DNA from 2 places in the Dyella sp. CR10 genome. Region 1 is predicted to be linked to the other one. Evidence: predicted binding sites of a transcription regulator. Region 1 holds the regulator's gene; the other holds the start of a gene.
What was found. Region 1 encodes FliA, which starts transcription of late flagellar genes. Its sites were predicted from a motif close to TAAAGTTTNNCNNNCNNNGGCCGATAA; they were not measured.
Positions count from the first base shown of each region.

Region 1 (8,544 bases):
AGGTCGCCGCCGGCCACCGTATTCCCATGGTGGAAGCGCCGCCGCTAGCGCGCGCCTTGTATGCCACCACCGAACTCGGCCGGGAGATCCCCGCCTCGTTGTACGTCGCCGTGGCGCAGGTGCTGGCTTACGTATTCCAGCTGCGCCAGGCCGTCGCGCACGGCGACGTACCGCCCGCGCCACCTTCGCCACAGGTCGATCCGGACCTGCTTGGCCCCTATCGCTGATTCTGTACAGGACACCCGCTAGATGGCTGCCGCAAGCGCGAGCGCGTTCGAAACCTTCAAGCAGATAAGCCGCCGCGGCGCCGGCGCGCCCATTGTCATGCTGGCTGCGCTGGCAATGGTGATGTTGCCGCTGCCGCCGTTCTTGCTGGATATCCTCTTCAGCTTCAACATCGCGCTGTCGCTGGTGATCCTGCTGGCGGTGGTCTACGTGCTGCGGCCGCTGGAATTCGCCGCGTTTCCCACCGTCGTGCTGATGGCCACGCTGCTGCGCCTGGCGCTGAACATCGCCTCGACCCGCGTGGTGCTGCTGCACGGTCACAACGGTCCCGGTGCGGCAGGCAAGGTGATCGAGGCATTCGGCGAGTTCGTGATCGGCGGCAATTTCGCAGTGGGCCTGGTGGTGTTCGCCATCCTCACCATCATCAACTTCGTGGTGGTGACCAAGGGCGCCACGCGCGTGTCCGAGGTGACCGCGCGCTTCACCCTGGATGCGATGCCCGGCAAGCAGATGGCGATCGACGCCGACCTCAACGCCGGCCTGCTCACCCAGGAACAGGCGCGCGAGCGCCGCCAGGAAGTGCGCGAGGAAGCGGACTTCTACGGCTCGATGGACGGCGCTTCCAAATTCGTGCGCGGCGACGCCACGGCCGGCATTCTGATCCTGATCATCAATATCGTCGGCGGTTTCTTCGTCGGCGTGATGCAGCATGGCCTCTCGGCCGGCGAGGCGGCCAAGACCTACACGCTGCTGACCATCGGCGACGGCCTGGTGGCGCAGGTGCCGGCGTTGATGCTGTCGATCTCCACCGCGGTGATCGTCACCCGCGTATCGCGCGCGCAGGACATGGGCAAGCAGGTGCTCGGCCAGGTGTTCGGCCAGCCGCGCGCGCTGGCCGTGGCGGGCGTGGTGCTGGGCGTGATGGGCCTGGTGCCGGGCATGCCGAACATCGCCTTCCTGCTGCTGGGCGCGATCTGCGGTGGCGCGGCCTGGCTGATGCTCAAGCGCGAACGCGAGACGCGCGAGCGACTGGCCGAAGAGGCCGCCGTGGAAGCCGCGCCCGCGGCGGCGCCGGCCGAACGCCTGGAGCTGGGTTGGGAAGATGTCGCCGGCGTCGATCCGGTTGGCCTCGAGGTGGGTTATCGACTGATCCCGCTGGTGGACAAGAACCAGGGCGGCGAGCTGATGGGGCGGATCAAGTCGGTGCGCCGCAAGCTGTCGCAGGAGCTGGGCTTCCTGGTGCCGCCGGTGCACATCCGCGACAACCTCGATCTTGGCCCCAATACCTATCGCATCACCTTGATGGGCGTGCCGATGGGCGAAGCCGAGGTGCACAACGAGCGCCTGCTGGCGATCAATCCCGGCCGCGTGCACGGGCCGCTGCAGGGCATCGCCACGCAAGATCCGGCGTTCGGCCTGGAAGCGGTGTGGATCGAATCCGGCCAGCGCGACAACGCACAGGCGCTGGGCTACACCGTAGTCGATCCGGCCACCGTGGTGGCCACGCATCTGTCGCATATCCTGCAGGGCCACGCGCACGAACTGCTCAGTCACCAGGACGTGCAGCAGCTGCTCGATCGCCTGGCCGCCGTCGCGCCGAAGCTGGTGGAAGACCTGGTGCCCAAGCGCATGTCGCTGGGCGTGGTGGTGAAGGTGCTGCAGAACCTGCTGGCCGAGCGCGTGCCGATCCGCAACATGCGTTCCATCGTCGAATCCTTGGCGGAGCACGCGGGCCAGAGTCAGGATCCCGGCGCGCTCACCGCCGCCGTGCGCGTCGCGCTGGGCCGGCAGATCGTGCAGGAGATCGCGGGCCTTGGCACCGAGATTCCGGTCATCACGCTGGCGCCGGAGCTGGAGCAGATCCTGCTCGCCTCGCTCGGAAACGGCGGCGTGGCGGGCGCCGCGGTGGAACCGGGCCTGGCCGACCGCCTGCAGAGCGGCGTCGCCGACGCGGCGCGCCGCCAGGAAATGGGTGGCGAACCGGCCGTGTTGCTGGTCGCGCCGCAGCTGCGTCCGTGGCTCGCGCGCTTCACGCGCCACGTGGCACAGAACCTGCACGTACTGGCCTACAACGAGGTGCCCGACAACCGTCGGGTGCGTTTGGTGCAGGCGCTTGGCCGGTAATCCGGCGCGCCGCGACAGGGGTTGAACCGACCGATGAAGATCAAGCGTTTCGTAGCCGCGGACATGCGCCAGGCCATGCGCGAAGTGCGCGAGGAGCAGGGTCCGGACGCGGTGATCCTCTCCACCCGCCGCCTGGACGAGGGCGTGGAGATCATCGCGGCCGTCGATTACGACGAGTCGCTGGTACGCGAAGCGGCACGCTCGGGCGAGCCGCTGCCGACCGAAGTGCGTGTGGCGCGCAGCGAAGCGCCGGCACCGCCGCCGCCGCTGCCGTCCAGGCGCGCACCGGCCGCGGTCGAAGCCGTGGCGACGATGCCCGCTGCGCCGGCTGCGCCCACGGAGCCGCCGCCGCTGCATCCGATGATGGAGCAGGCCGCGCTGGATACCGCGCGCATGCGCGCCGAGCTGGGCAGCCTGCGCGAAATGCTCGAAGCGCAGATGGCCTCGCTCGCATGGAACGACTTGCAGCGACGCCATCCGCTGCGCGGCCGCGTGTTGCGCGACATGGCGCGCCTGGGGATCGAACCCGATGTGGCTCGCCGGCTCGCCGATGAACTGCCCGACCAGCTCAGCCCCGATCAGGCGCGCTATCTGCCGCTGGGCGTGCTGAGCCGCAGTCTCGCGATCACGGGTCATGACGTGGCGGGCAGCGGCGGCGTGGTAGCGCTGGTCGGGCCGACCGGCGTGGGCAAGACCACCACCATCGCCAAGCTCGCCGCGCGCGCCGTGCTGCGCCATGGGGCGTCGCAGGTCGCACTGGTATGCACCGACAACTACCGCATCGGCGCCGCCGCGCAGCTGGAGCATTACGGCCGCCTGCTCGGCACCCGCGTGTTCTCGGCGCACGATGCCGAAAGCCTGCGCGAAGTGCTGGATGTCCTGCGTGGCCGCCGCCTGGTGCTGGTCGATACCGCCGGCGTAGCGGGCAGCGATCCGCGCCTGCAAGAGCAGATGGATCTCCTGCGTGCCGCCGGCGAGCTGCGCACCTGCCTGGTGCTGGCCGCCAACGCGCAGGCGCAGGCCCTGGACGAAATGTTGCGCGCGTTCCTGCCGCAAGGCCCGCAGGCCTGCATCCTCACCAAGCTGGACGAGGCGCCCAGCCTTGGCGGCGCGCTATCCGCGCTGATCCGCCATCGCCTCCCGCTGGACTACACCACCGACGGCCAGCGTGTGCCCGAGGACATCACCGCCGCGGACGCGCGCGTGCTGGTATGCCGGGCCGCGCAGGTGCTCAAGAGTGGCGGCGCGGTGGACGAGAGCTATATGGCCGAACGCTTCGGCCTCGCCGTGGCGAATGCATGATGAGTACTTTGGCGATGAATCAGGCATGGGGCCTGACGAACCTGTTCGCCGCGCTCAACCCGGGCGCGGGCGACGCTGAATCCGCGCCCGGCGCGGCGAAGGACCAGACGCGCGAACCTGCTCCGCGACGCTGCCGCGCGATCGCGGTGGCCGGCGGCAAGGGCGGCGTGGGCAAGTCCACCGTGGCGGTGAATCTGGGCATGTCGCTGGCGATGGCCGGGCGCGACGTGGCCTTGCTCGATGCCGACATGGGGCTGGCCAACCTGGACGTGCTGCTCGGCCTGCAGCCCGCGCGGCACATCGGTCACCTGCTCGACGGCAGCTGCACGTTGAGCGAACTGATGCTGCCGGCACCGCACGGGCTCAAGGTGATTCCCGCCGGTTCCGGCGCACGCCGCCTGGCGCAGCTGGACACCCGCGAGTACGCCGCGGTGATTCGCGCTTTCGACGAGCTGCCCGATCCGCCGGAGTTCCTGGTGGTCGATACCGCCGCGGGCGTGTCCGACAACGTGGTGATGTTCGCCGCGGCCGCCGACGATGTAGTGCTGGTGGTCTGCGACGAGCCGGCTTCGCTCACCGACGCCTATGCGTTGACCAAGGTGCTCAGCCGCGACTTCCGCGTACGGCGCTTCCACGTGGTGGCCAACATGGTGCGCCATGCCGGCGAGGCCCGGCAGCTCTACGAGAAGCTGGCGCGCGTGTGCGATCGCTTCCTGGATGTGGCGCTCGATTTTCTCGGCTCGGTGCCCTACGACGAGCACCTGCGCCAGGCCATCCGCCGCCAGGGCGCGGTGGTGGATCTGTGGCCGGCCAGCCGCGCCGCGCGGGGATTCAAGCAAATGGCCGGTGCGGTCGATACATGGGGGGAACCCCAGCGGACAAGTCGTGACCGTATCGCCTTCTTCGGCGGGCGGGCCGCATCGGCATCGACGGGGTGGTGAGATGAGCGTGGCTTCCGAATACCTGCAACTGCAACGCGAGAGCACAGAAGAGATGGTGCGCCGGCACGCTCCGCTGGTGCGGCGCATCGCCTATCACCTGATGGGCCGCCTCCCGCCGAGCGTGGACGTCGATGACCTGGTGCAGGCCGGGATGATCGGCCTGCTGGAAGCGGCGCGCAATTACGCCACCGACCGTATGGCCAGTTTCGAGACCTATGCGGGGATCCGTATCCGCGGGGCGATGCTGGACGAGTTGCGCAAGACCGATTGGACGCCGCGCTCGGTGCATCGCAAGTTGCGCGAGGTCACCGAGGTGGTGCGCCAGATCGAAAACGAAACGGGCGCCGATGCCGCCGATGCCGAGGTGATCCGGCGCCTGGGCATCAGCGCGCAGGAGTACCACCAGATCCTGGCCGACGCCGCGAGCGCGCGCCTGCTCAGTCTGTCCGCGCCGGAGGACGACGAAGAGGGCGCCGCGCTGGACGTGGCCGACCAGGAAGGACTGGGCCCGCAGGACCGCTTCGAGCAGGAAGGCATGCGCGAAGCCCTGGTCGAGGCGATCGGCGGCCTGCCGGAACGCGAGCAGCTGGTGATGTCGCTGTATTACGAGCAGGAACTGAACTTGAAGGAGATCGGCGCAGTGCTCGGCGTGACCGAGTCGCGCGTGTGCCAGATCCACGGACAGGCGCTGATCCGCTTGCGGGCGCGCATGACCGGGTGGCGCGAAGGCGAGGGCGCCAAGGGGGCGGGAGGCCGGCGCGGCAGCGCGAAGCCAGCCGCCGCCGCGTCGCGCTGAGCATCCCGCTTCCGGTTCTTCCACCCACACAAACCCCACAAGGACCCCTGGAGCCAACGTTGGACAAGAACATGAAAATCCTCGTGGTGGATGACTTCTCCACCATGCGGCGCATCGTCCGCAACCTGCTGGTGGAGCTGGGCTTCACCAATGCGCTGATCCAGGAGGCCGACGACGGCGTGAACGCCATGGCGATGCTCAAGCAGCAATCGTTCGACATGGTCGTGACCGACTGGAACATGCCCAACATGACCGGCATCGACCTGCTGCGCGCGATCCGTGCCGAGGCCGCGCTCAAGGCGTTGCCGGTGCTGATGGTCACCGCCGAAAACAATCGCGACCAGATCATCGCCGCCGCCCAGGCCGGCGTGAACGGTTACATCGTCAAGCCTTTCACCGCGGCCACGCTGAAGGAAAAGCTGGACAAGATCTTCGAGCGGCTTGCCGCGCAAGGAGCAGGCGCATGAGCGCTGTGATGGTCACCCCGATGAGCGCGGCGCTGCCGCAGGAAGTGCAGGAACTGCTGGCCAGCCCCGACGGCGCCACCTTCGAAATGGCGCTGGACGCGATGGTGCGCCAGCGCGAGCAGCACCTGTTCCGCGCGCTGGGCCTGCTGGCCCGCGACCTGCACGAAGCCGTGCGCCGCCTCGGCGGCGAGCTGGCGCAGGAAGGCGTGCCCGACAGCGTGGCCGATGCGCGCCAGAACCTGCACGACGTGCTGGAGATGAGCGCCAAGGCCGCGCATCGCAGCATCGATTTCGCCGAGCGCATGCGGCCGAAGGCCACCGCGCTGGAAGCCGACGCCAGTGCCTTGCTCGGCGCCGATGCCGGTGCGCCGCCAGTGTCCGCGTTCGCCGTGCAGGCGCGCGACTTCGCCGCGCAGTGCCGTGAGGGTCTGTCGGACATGGTGATGGCGCAGTCCTGGCAGGATCTGTCCGGCCAGCGCATCAAGAAGGTCGCCACCTTCATCGGCAGCGTGGAGTCGTCGTTGCTGGAGCTGGTGCGTCTGACCGGCGCACTGGCCGGCGGCGAGGCACCGGTGGCCGCGGCCAAGGTGTCCAGCCAGGACGAGGCCGATCGCCTGCTCAGCGAATTCGGTTTCTGAGCGCGGGGGCCTGATGGATCCCTCCCTGGACAGCGAGCTGCGCGACGATTTCCTGGTCGAGGCCGGGGAACTGGTGCAGCGCCTGGGCGAACAGCTCGTGGCGCTGGAGGCCGCGCCGCGCGATGCCGACCTGCTCAATGCCGTGTTCCGCGCCTTCCATACGGTGAAGGGCGGCGCGGGTTTCCTCGGCGTCGAGCCGATGGTGCAGCTGTGCCATCACGCCGAGGATCTGCTCAACGAAGCGCGCGCGAGCCGCTTCGTGCTGGATTCGGTGCAGATGGATGCGCTGCTGGAAGCGCTCGACCTGCTTAACGACATGATGGCCGCGCTGGCCGCGTCCGCCGACATGCCGCAGGCACCGGCCGCGTTGCTGCGGCGGCTGCAGCCGCCGGCGGCCGCGCGCGCACCGGCGCCCGTGCCTGCACCCGCACCGGCGCCCGCACCGGTGGCGGAAGACAGCGCAAGCATCGACGACAGCGAATTCGAAGCCTTGCTCGACAACCTCTACGGCAAGGGCGGCGCGCCCGGTGCGCCGGTAGTGGAATCCTCGTCCGGCACGATCGACGACGCGGAGTTCGAAAAGCTGCTCGATGACTTGCACGGCAGGGGCAAGGCGCCCGGTGCCGATGAAGCGATGACCAAGGCATCTGGCGCGATCGACGACAGCGAATTCGAAGCCTTGCTCGACAGTCTGCACGGCAAGGGAGGCGCGCCCGGCGTCGCCGCGGCGCCTGTCGCGCCGGTTCCGCCGAAGGTCGCGGCCAAGGCCGCGCCGCCGCCGGAAGCCACCGTGCGCGTGGATACCGGCCGTCTCGACGCGCTGGTCAATCGCGCCGGCGAGCTGGTGCTGGTGCGCAACCGCTTGCTGAGCCTCGCCGCGAGCAGCGGCGACGAACCCTTGAGCGTTGCCGCCGGTGAACTCGATCGCGTCGCCGACGAACTGCAGGGCGCCGTGCTCGGCATGCGCATGCAGCCGATCGGGCGCCTGTTCCAGCGCTATCCGCGCATCGTGCGCGATCTCGCCCGTCAGTTGGGCAAGGAGATCGAGCTGGTGCTGGAAGGCGAGGACACCGACCTGGATCGCAGCCTGGTCGAGGCCCTGGCCGATCCGTTGATTCACCTGTTGCGCAATGCCGTCGACCATGGTCTGGAAACGCCGGACCTGCGTGAAGCCGCCGGCAAGCCGCGTAAGGGCCGCGTGCGCCTGGCCGCGAGCCAGCGCGGCGAGCGCATCGTGATCGTGGTGGCCGACGATGGCCGCGGCATGGATCCCGATGTCCTGCGCCGCAAGGCGGTGGAGAAGGGCGTGATCGATCAGGCGCAGGCGGCGCGCCTGTCCGAGACCGAATGCCTGGAACTGATTTTCCGCCCCGGCTTCAGCACCGCCGCGCAGGTCTCCGACATCTCCGGCCGCGGCGTTGGCATGGACGTGGTGAAGACGCGCGTGGCCGAGCTGGGCGGCACCTTGCAGGTGCGCTCGAAGCTGGGGCAGGGCAGCGAGCTGGAACTGACCGTGCCGCTGACCCTGGCGATCGTGCGCGTGCTGATGGTGCGCGTGGGCGAGCGCCTGTTCGCGATGCCGCTGAGCAATGTGGACGAAGTCTTCGAACTCGCGCCCGGCCAGGACCGCCTGCTCGATGGCAGCCTGGTCGCGGCGCATCGCGACCGCGCATTGCCGCTGGGCGACCTCGCCGGCTGGTCCCGGACCGGCATCGATGCGGGTCGTCACGTGGTGGTGCTGCATATCGGCCATCAGCGCCTGGGTTGCCTGGTGCACGCGGTGCTCGGCCGCGAGGACGTGATGGTCAAGCCGCTGGGTCCGTTGTTCGCCGGTGTGCCCGGCGTGGCCGGCGCCACCATCACCGGCGACGGACGCCTCGCCCTGGTGCTGGACCTGGCGGGGCTGGCTGGCGCAGGCGGTCCGTGGCAGCCCGCGGGCATGTCGGCGGCGCTTTCATCTTCTGCAGAGGCAGTGGTCTGACATGGATCTGGTTAGTCTCATTGGAACGATCCTGGCCTTCGTGGTCGTGATCGTCGGCACCATCCTCAAG
Region 1 is NZ_CP185986.1:611,918-620,461, forward strand. Features, by position in the region: gene flhB (flagellar biosynthesis protein FlhB) at 1-227, shown strand, start outside; gene flhA (flagellar biosynthesis protein FlhA) at 250-2,349, shown strand; gene flhF (flagellar biosynthesis protein FlhF) at 2,383-3,651, shown strand; gene ACNR9O_RS02715 (MinD/ParA family protein) at 3,648-4,592, shown strand; gene ACNR9O_RS02720 (RNA polymerase sigma factor FliA) at 4,594-5,388, shown strand; gene cheY (chemotaxis response regulator CheY) at 5,448-5,855, shown strand; gene ACNR9O_RS02730 (protein phosphatase CheZ) at 5,852-6,493, shown strand; gene ACNR9O_RS02735 (chemotaxis protein CheA) at 6,507-8,474, shown strand; gene ACNR9O_RS02740 (flagellar motor protein) at 8,476-8,544, shown strand, end outside.

Region 2 (8,544 bases), 2.5 Mb from region 1:
CGACGACTACGCGCGCTTCGGCGTCACCGTGCAGGTGGCCTCCACCGTGCCGGTGCTGTTCTCCTACTGGGCGCCGGGCTACCAGGCGCTGGAGTTGCACCGCCACCTCAACGAACACGTCGCCAGCCTGTGCCGCGATTACCCGCGCCATTTCGCCGGTATCGCCACGGTGCCGCTGCAGGCGCCGGACCTGGCCATCCGCGAACTGGAGCGCTGCATCGACGAGCTGGGCCTGCAGGGCGTGCAGGTGGGTTCGCACTGCAACGACTGGAACCTGGATGCGCCGGAGCTGTTCCCGTTCTTCGAAGCCGCTGCCGACCTCGGCGCCGCGGTGATGGTGCATCCGTGGGACATGATGGGCTCGGCCAGCATGCCCAAGTACTGGCTGCCCTGGCTGGTCGGCATGCCGGCCGAGCAGTCGCGCGCCGCCTGCTGCCTGGCCTTCGGCGGCGTGCTGGAGCGGCTGCCGAAGCTGCGGGTGATGCTGGCCCATGGCGGCGGCAGCTTTCCCTGGACCATCGGGCGCATCGAACACGGCTTCCGCATGCGCCCGGACCTGGTCGCCACCGACAACCCGCGCAACCCGCGCGAATACCTCCAGCGCCTGTATTTCGACTCCTGCGTGCACGACCCGCAGGCCCTGCGCTATCTGCTGGATGTGACCGGCGTCGAGCGCGTGATGCTCGGCACGGATTATCCTTTCCCGCTGGGGGAGCAGCATCCGGGCAGCGGCATCGAGGCCCTGGGACTGGACGAGGCCGCACGGGCGCGCCTGTTCCATGGCACGGCGCTGGAATGGCTGGGTCTGCCCCGTTACCGTTTTGCACCGACTGATTCGAACGCACAGGACCTGGCATGAGTTTCTTGCGCACCACCTTCCTGGCCGGCGCCCTGCTGCTGGCCGGCACCGCCCATGGCGCCGACGTCGCAATGGCCGACGGCAGCGTACGCTTCAGCACGCCCGACAACTGGCTGGGCATCATGGAAACCCAGGGCGATCCCGAATCGCGCGTGTTCCAGGTCCCCGACACCTCGCCTACCGGCAGCACCGCGCTGGCCCGCGTCACCGTGACGGTCAAGCGGGTGGCCGACGTGAGCGAGTTCCAGCAGTACGTCAGCGCCGCCGGCGCCAAGGCCAAAGGCCTTACCGGCTATCAGGCCGGCACCAGCCCGGCCCCCAACGCCAGCGCCTACTCCGCGCAGGAGAACGGCGCGGCATTCACTTACGTCGAGCGCTACTGGTTCCGCGAAGGCCACGCCATTCAGCTGCGTTGCGCGCGCCCGGCGCAGAGTCAGGCCGGCGCCGCGTGGAAGACCGCGTTCGACAAGGGCTGCGACGCCATCGCCGACCGCCTGAAGTAAGCGCCGCCGCGTTTGTGTCGAAAGGCCCGGTCAGGCTCGGGCCTTTTTCGTTTCGCCTCAGCGGAACACGCTCACCGCTTCGACCAGCCGCTCGGCCTGCCGCTCCAGGCGTTCCGAGGCGGATGCGCCCTGCTCCACCAGCGTGGCGTTCTGCTTGGTGATGTGATCGAGTTCGCCTACCGCCTGGTCGATCTGCTGCACGCCACCGCTCTGCTCGATGGTGGCGGCACTGATCTCCGCGATCAGATCCGACACGCGCTTGACCTGGGCCATGATCTCCGCAGTGGTGCGGCCCGCTTCGTCGACGCATTGCGCGCCGGTCTCCACGCGCTCGACGCTGTCGCCGATCAGCGCCTTGATCTCACGCGCCGCCGCGGCACTGCTCTGCGCCAGCGCGCGCACTTCACCGGCCACGACGGCGAAGCCGCGCCCGTGCTCGCCGGCTCGCGCCGCTTCCACCGCTGCATTGAGCGCGAGCAGGTTGGTTTGGAACGCGATGCCATCGATGGTGCCGATGATGTCGGCGATGCGGCGCGAACTGGCGGTGATGTCGCGCATGGTCTCGACCACCTGCGACACCGCGCTGCCGCCCTTCGCGGCTGCCGCGCTGGCCGCGCCCGACAGCCGGTTCGCCTGTTCGGCGGTATCGGCATTGCTCTTGATGGTGGCCGTCATCTGCGTCATCGAGGCTGCCGTCTGCTGCACGCTGGAAGATGCACGGTCAGTACGCGCACTGAGATCGCGATTGCCCTGGGCGATCTGGCTGGTCGCCGCCTGCACGTTGAGCACCTGCGCGCTGACGTCGTCGATCAGCCAGCGGAACATCAGGCCCAGCTGGTTCACCGTGCGCAAGGTCATGCCGATCTCGTCAACGCGATTCATGTGCATGGCCTGCTGGCTCTCGCCGCTGGCGACGCGCAGGGCCTGCTCGCGCAGACGCTCCAGCGGACGGGCGATCTGCGCTTCCAGCCACCAGGCCGCCAGCAGCGCCAGCACCGCGCCGGCAGCTGCGAAACCCGCCAGCGCCACGCCGGCGAGGCCGCACAGATGCGCCGCGAGCAGCAGCGCCGGCGCCATGCCCAGCAGGACAGCGCGGATGCGCCAGCGCACCGGCATGGTTTGCAGCAGCGAGCGCCAGGCGGCCACGCCGGTGCGCACGATCAGCCCTTTGTGAAAACGGCGGCGGCCCGCCTTGCCTTCGCGAAACCTGGCGTACAGTGCATCCGCCGCAGCGATTTCCTCGCGCGTAGCCTTGGTGCGCACCGACATATAGCCGATCGGCTCTCCGTCGCGCACCACCGGCACCGCATTGGCGCGCACCCAGTAGTGGTCGCCATCCTTGCGGCGGTTCTTCACCAGCGCGGTCCAAGGCTCGCCGCCCTTGATGGTTGCCCACATGTCGGCAAAAGCTTCGCGAGGCATGTCCGGATGACGCACCAGATTGTGCGGCTGACCGTGAATCTCCTCCAGGCTGAAACCGCTGACTTCGACGAAGGCAGCGTTGGCGTAGGTGATATGGCTCTTGGTGTCGGTGGTCGACATCAGCGTCGCGTTGTCCGGAAACTCGTACTCGCGCTGCGTGACGGGTTGATTGTTGCGCATGGTGGTTGCTCCTCCGCTAGGCATCGGGAGACCGGCGCGCTCCCATCGCCGCCGGCCCGGCCCCACTCTCCCCAGGGAGAGCGAAGGCATCCACGATGTCGGCCGTCCCGGAAGGAACTGAAAGAAGCTCATCGAAACATAAGAAAAGCTGGCCGACGCCATCCGCAAGCGAACAGCGCGGCCATTGGCCAGCTCGCGGTAAGCTTTAGCCGATCCCGTGAGAGACCCGTTCATGACCCTCGCCTACCAAGCCACCGCCGCATGGGCCAAGGCCCAGGACGATGCCGATCCGCTGCGCGCCTTCCGCGACGAATTCCTGATCCCGCCGCATGACGGCCACGACAGCCATTATCTCTGCGGCAATTCGCTGGGCCTGCAGCCGCGCGCGGTGCGCGAAGCGCTGAACGCCGAGCTGGACGACTGGGGCGCACTGGCTGTGGAAGGCCATTTCAAGGGCCGCCTGCCGTGGCTGGACTATCACGAGTTCGTGCGCGACGACCTCGCCGAACTGGTCGGCGCGCTGCCATCGGAAGTGGTGGCGATGAACACGCTGGGCGTGAACCTGCACCTGATGATGGTGAGCTTCTACACGCCCACGCCGGACCGCCACGCGATCCTCATCGAGGCCGGCGCGTTTCCCACCGACCGCTACGCGGTGGAATCGCAGATCCGCTATCACGGCTTCAGCCCCGCGCTGTCGCTGATCGAACTGGCCGCGGACGAACCCAACGGCACGATCTCCATGGCGGCGATCGAGCGCGCGCTGGCCGAACACGGCGAGCGCATCGCCCTGGTGCTGCTGCCGGGCGTGCAGTACCGCACCGGGCAGGCCTTCGATCTGAAAGCGATCACCGAACTCGCGCACAGGCACGGCTGCATCGTCGGCTTCGACCTCGCCCACGCGGTGGGCAACCTGCCTCTGCGCCTGCACGACAGCGGCGCGGATTTCGCCGTGTGGTGCAGCTACAAGTACCTCAACGCCGGCCCCGGCGCGGTGGCTGGCGTGTTCGTGCACGAGCGGCATGCGCGTAACGAGCACCGGCCGCGCTTCGCCGGCTGGTGGGGGCACGACAAGCAGTCGCGCTTTCGCATGGGACCGGATTTCGTCCCCACGCCGGGCGCCGACGGCTGGCAGATCTCCAATCCGCCCATCCTGTCGCTCGCTCCACTGCGCGTGTCGCTGAACATCTTCCACCGCGCCGGCATGGAGCCGTTGCGCGACAAGGCGCTGCGTCTCACCGGTTATCTCGAATGGCTGGTGCAGACGCAGCTGGCTGACGTGCTGGAATCGGTGACGCCGCGCGAACCGGCGCGGCGCGGTTCGCAGCTTTCCCTGCGCGTGCTCGGCGGACGCGAACGCGGGCGCGAGCTGTTCCAGTACCTCATGGATCACGGCATCGTCGGCGACTGGCGCGAACCGGATGTGATCCGCATCTCGCCCGCACCGCTGTACAACCGGTTCGCCGATTGCCTGGCGTTCGCCGAGGCGGTGCGGGCATGGAGCCGCGGCTGAGCGTTACTTTCCTTCGCAGCGCCCGTGCCCGACGCGCTGCGGCTTGAAGCCCGGCAGATCCGCATCGTCGAAAGCGAACACGAAGAAGCGATTCGGATTGTCGGCGCCCTGCGGATGCAGCTTATCGGTAATGTCCGGCAGGAAATCGTTGTCGTTGGCGATGAACAGGGTGTGGCGGCGGCGCCCGTCCTGCACGACGTCGGGCCCGAAGCTCAGGCCTTCGAGTTTGGCCGGCACGTCGGAGGGCGCGATGCCATGCTGGCCTAGTTCCGCCAGCACATCCAGGAATGGCGTCTTCGTCACCGCCGCCGCGGCGAGCGCGGTGGCGCCGCTGAGCTTGCCCACCTCGGTCGCACCCGCCAGGTCGATCAGGAACACACGCTTGAACTTGGCCTCCGAGCCGTCGCCGAAACCTTTGCCGTCGCGCTCATCCACCAGCAACTGATGGTCGTTCACCGCAAGGATCTCGCTGACGCCGTTGTACTTGGGCTTGGCGGCGCTGCCGGTGTTGCTCAGCGGGTAGGCATACTCGTGCACCTCGCGTGTGCGCACATCGATACGCACGATGCGCAAGACCGGCGCGCCATCGCCGCCGTCCTGGAGCAGCGGCGCCTGCATGGCGCCGAACAGCACGCGGCCGTCCGGCGAGATGGCCAGGCCTTCCATCCCCTTGTTGGCGACCCGGCCGGAGGTATTGCCGGCTATCTCGTCGGCGCCGCGGGATGCGGTCTTCGCCACGTAGAAGTGCGCCGGCAGCGCGTAGCTGTCCAGGCGGCGGCCGGTATGACGATCGAACTTGTAGACGTAGGGACCGTATTCGTCGGAAACGAACACCGCATCGCCATCGGCCGACACCCGAATGCTCTCCGGATCGAGGCGACCATCCAGCATCCAGCCCGAACCGCGTGCCGGATCGGCGTTGTCGGAACGGCCGGTGAAGTAGTGGTGGAATCCATGGTTCTGACGCGGCGCACCGTCCGGCAGGTTGGCCGCGCGACCGTCGCCGTAGTAGAGACCGAACGCGTCCCACAGCAGCGTGGTGCGTTCCAGCTTCGGCGTCAGCGCGAACGGCAGGGCTGCTCCCGCGGACGCCGGCGCCAGCTCCATGCGCAGCGTGTGGAACCGTGCGATGTAGGAACTGGTGTCGTCGACCGCAGCATCGTAGGAGGTCGCATTGGGCCCGCGATCCGGCAAGGCCAGGAAGGTGCCGCAACCGGCATAGGCCAGGCCGGAGCCGAGGCCGCCCAGCAGATTGCCGGGCACTCCGTTTTCCAGCGGCGAGGCCGTGCGCTGCGAACGATCGCCTTGATGCGCATCGAGGCTGCCCGTGGCGATCAGTGCCACGCTAGCGTGGGCCGGGGCCGCCGCGGCGAGCGCGGCCAACAGGGCGAAGGTAAGTGGTGGGCGCATGGTCGGGACTCCTGACAGGACGGGCGATCCGTCCGAGCCTGTGCCTCCCGGATTGCGGTTCTGTGACGCCGGCATGACCCGGCCATCGACGGCGTGGCGCACGCGATGCGGTTCGCGCTTCCGCGGCGCCTCGTTCAGGCCAGCCGCGGCGTACCCAGCCTGAACCAGGCGCGCGCGATACGTTGCGCCTCGATCTCGTAGATAGCGAGCACGTCCACCTCGCCCGTCCCCTCGGGAAAAGTACGCGTCACCACCTCCTTATCTACGACCACGTTGCCGAGCACCATGCGCTGGAGCAGGCGGCCGTGCAGATTGACCTCCTTGAAGCGCTCCACGTGGCGGGCTCGGATCTGCGCCGCCCCTTCCGCCAGTAGCGTGTCCGGAAACGCGTAGTAGCGGCAGTCCTCTGCCCACCACTGCATGAAGCGGTCGATGTCACGCGCGTTGTAGGCCTCCAGCTGCTCGCGCACCGGCAGAGCGACGTCCTCGTCCTGCGTACCGTTCATGGCTGACTCTTGCTCTGTGGGTGCCTCACCTGCCCCTCCCCGCGCACCACGAAGCGTTCCACCGTAAGCGCTTCGGCGCCCATCGGTCCGTAGGCGTGCAGGCGCGTGGTGGAAATGCCGATTTCCGCGCCCAGGCCCAGTTCGCCGCCATCGCTGAAACGGGAGGACGCGTTGACCATCACCACGGCCGAACGAATGCCGCGTACGAAGCGGCGCGCGGCCTCTTCGTCGCGCGTGGCGATCACCTCGGTGTGATCGGAGCCATAGCGGTGGATATGCGCCAGCGCCCGTTCCAGGTCATCGACGATGCGCACGGCGAGAATCAGGTCGAGATATTCCGCCGCATAATCCGTGTCGTCCGCCGGCTTCATCGATGGCACCAGCGCGCGACTGCGTTCGCAGCCGCGCAATTCGACCTGACGCTGGCCAAGCGCCGCGGCGGCGCGCGGCAGGAAATCGGCGGCGATGTCCTGATGCACCAGCAACGTCTCCAGCGCATTGCAGACGCCGGGACGGGAAGTCTTGCCGTCCACCAGCAGGTCCAGCGCCAGCGCGGGATCGGCCGCGCGGTCCACATACAGATGGCACACGCCCTTGTAGTGCTTGATCACCGGCACGCGCGCGTGTTCGGCGACAAAGCGGATCAGCCCTTCGCCGCCGCGCGGAATGGCCAGGTCGACGATATCGGTGAGCTGCAATAGCTCCACCATGGTCTCGCGGCTCAGGTCGGTCACCAGGGTCAGCGCAGCCTGCGGCACGCCCTGCGCCGCAAGCGCGCCGCGCAGCAGCTGCGCGATCGCGGTATTGGAGTGCACGGCTTCCGAGCCGCCGCGCAGGATCACGCCATTGCCGGCCATCAGGCATAGCGCAGCGGCATCGGCGGTGACGTTGGGACGCGCCTCGTAAATCATCGCGATGACGCCCAGCGGCACGCGAACGCGTTCGATCTGCAGCCCGTTCGGACGCGTTTCCCGGCGGGTGACCACGCCGACCGGATCGGGCAACTGCACCACCTCGCGCACAGCGGCGGCGATCGCCGCGACGCGCGCCTCGTCCAGACGCAGGCGGTCGAGCATCGCGCCCTGCACACCTTTCTCGCGCGCCGCCGCCATGTCGCGCGCATTCGCCGCCAGTACCGTGCCGCTGCCGGCATCCAAGGCATCCGCCATCGCCTGCAGCAACGCGCGCTTGGCGTCGGTAGTCAGCTCGGCCATCACCAGCGCCGCATCACGGCAGGCCAGCGCCTGCGTCTTCATCTCGCTCATCGCGTCGTCTCCGCCAGGACCACCAGGTCGTCCCGGTGCACTACTTCCGCGCCGTAGCTGTAACCCAGCACGGCATCGATCTCGCTGCTGTGCCGCCCCGCCAGGCGGCGCACTTCGGCCACGCCGTACTGGGACAGCCCGCGCGCGACCGGATGCCTGGCGGCATCCACGATCTCTACCATGTCGCCGCGATGGAACTCGCCGTCGGTGCCGACGATGCCGCCAGGCAGCAGCGAAGCCCGTCCGCCGGCGAGCGCGCGTGCGGCGCCCTCGTCCACCTGGATACGCCCGGGCGCGGCGGGTGCGTGGCGCAGCCAGTACTTGCGCGCCTGCATGCGGCTGCGCGGCGCGTCGATCAGCGTGCCGTGCAGCCGGCCTTCGGCCAGCGCCGCGGCGGTATCGGCGTTGCGTCCATCGAACAGCACCGTGGGAATGCCGGCCGCGCCGGCCTTCACCGCCGCTTCCAGCTTGGTGCGCATGCCGCCGGTGCCGACAGCGCTGCCGCTGCCGCCGGCCATGGCCATCACCTCCGGCGTGAGCGACGGCACGTGACCGATGGCCACCGCGTGCGGGTGGCGCCGGGGATCGGCGTCGTACAGCGCGTCGATGTCCGAGGCGATCAGCAGCAGGTCGGCATCGACCAGGGCCGCGACGATGGCGGCGAGGTTGTCGTTGTCGCCCAGTTTCAGCTCGTCCACCGCGACGGTGTCGTTCTCGTTGATGACGGGCAGGACGTTCACGCGCAGCAGTTCGCGCAAGGTCGCGCGCGCGTTGAGGTAGCGGCGGCGGTGGCGCAGATCGTCATGGGTGAGCAGCACCTGCGCGACCGGACGGTCCGACAGGGCCTGCCACAGCGCGATCATCGGTGCCTGGCCCAGCGCGGCCA
Region 2 is NZ_CP185986.1:3,152,860-3,161,403, forward strand. Features, by position in the region: gene ACNR9O_RS14095 (amidohydrolase family protein) at 1-859, shown strand, start outside; gene ACNR9O_RS14100 (hypothetical protein) at 856-1,362, shown strand; gene ACNR9O_RS14105 (methyl-accepting chemotaxis protein) at 1,420-2,964, opposite strand; gene kynU (kynureninase) at 3,197-4,477, shown strand; gene ACNR9O_RS14115 (esterase-like activity of phytase family protein) at 4,481-5,887, opposite strand; gene ACNR9O_RS14120 (nuclear transport factor 2 family protein) at 6,022-6,393, opposite strand; gene ACNR9O_RS14125 (glutamate-5-semialdehyde dehydrogenase) at 6,390-7,658, opposite strand; gene proB (glutamate 5-kinase) at 7,655-8,544, opposite strand, start outside.
Region 2: a site for FliA is predicted at 3,146-3,172, ahead of ACNR9O_RS14105 (methyl-accepting chemotaxis protein). Genes of this name have one in related genera too.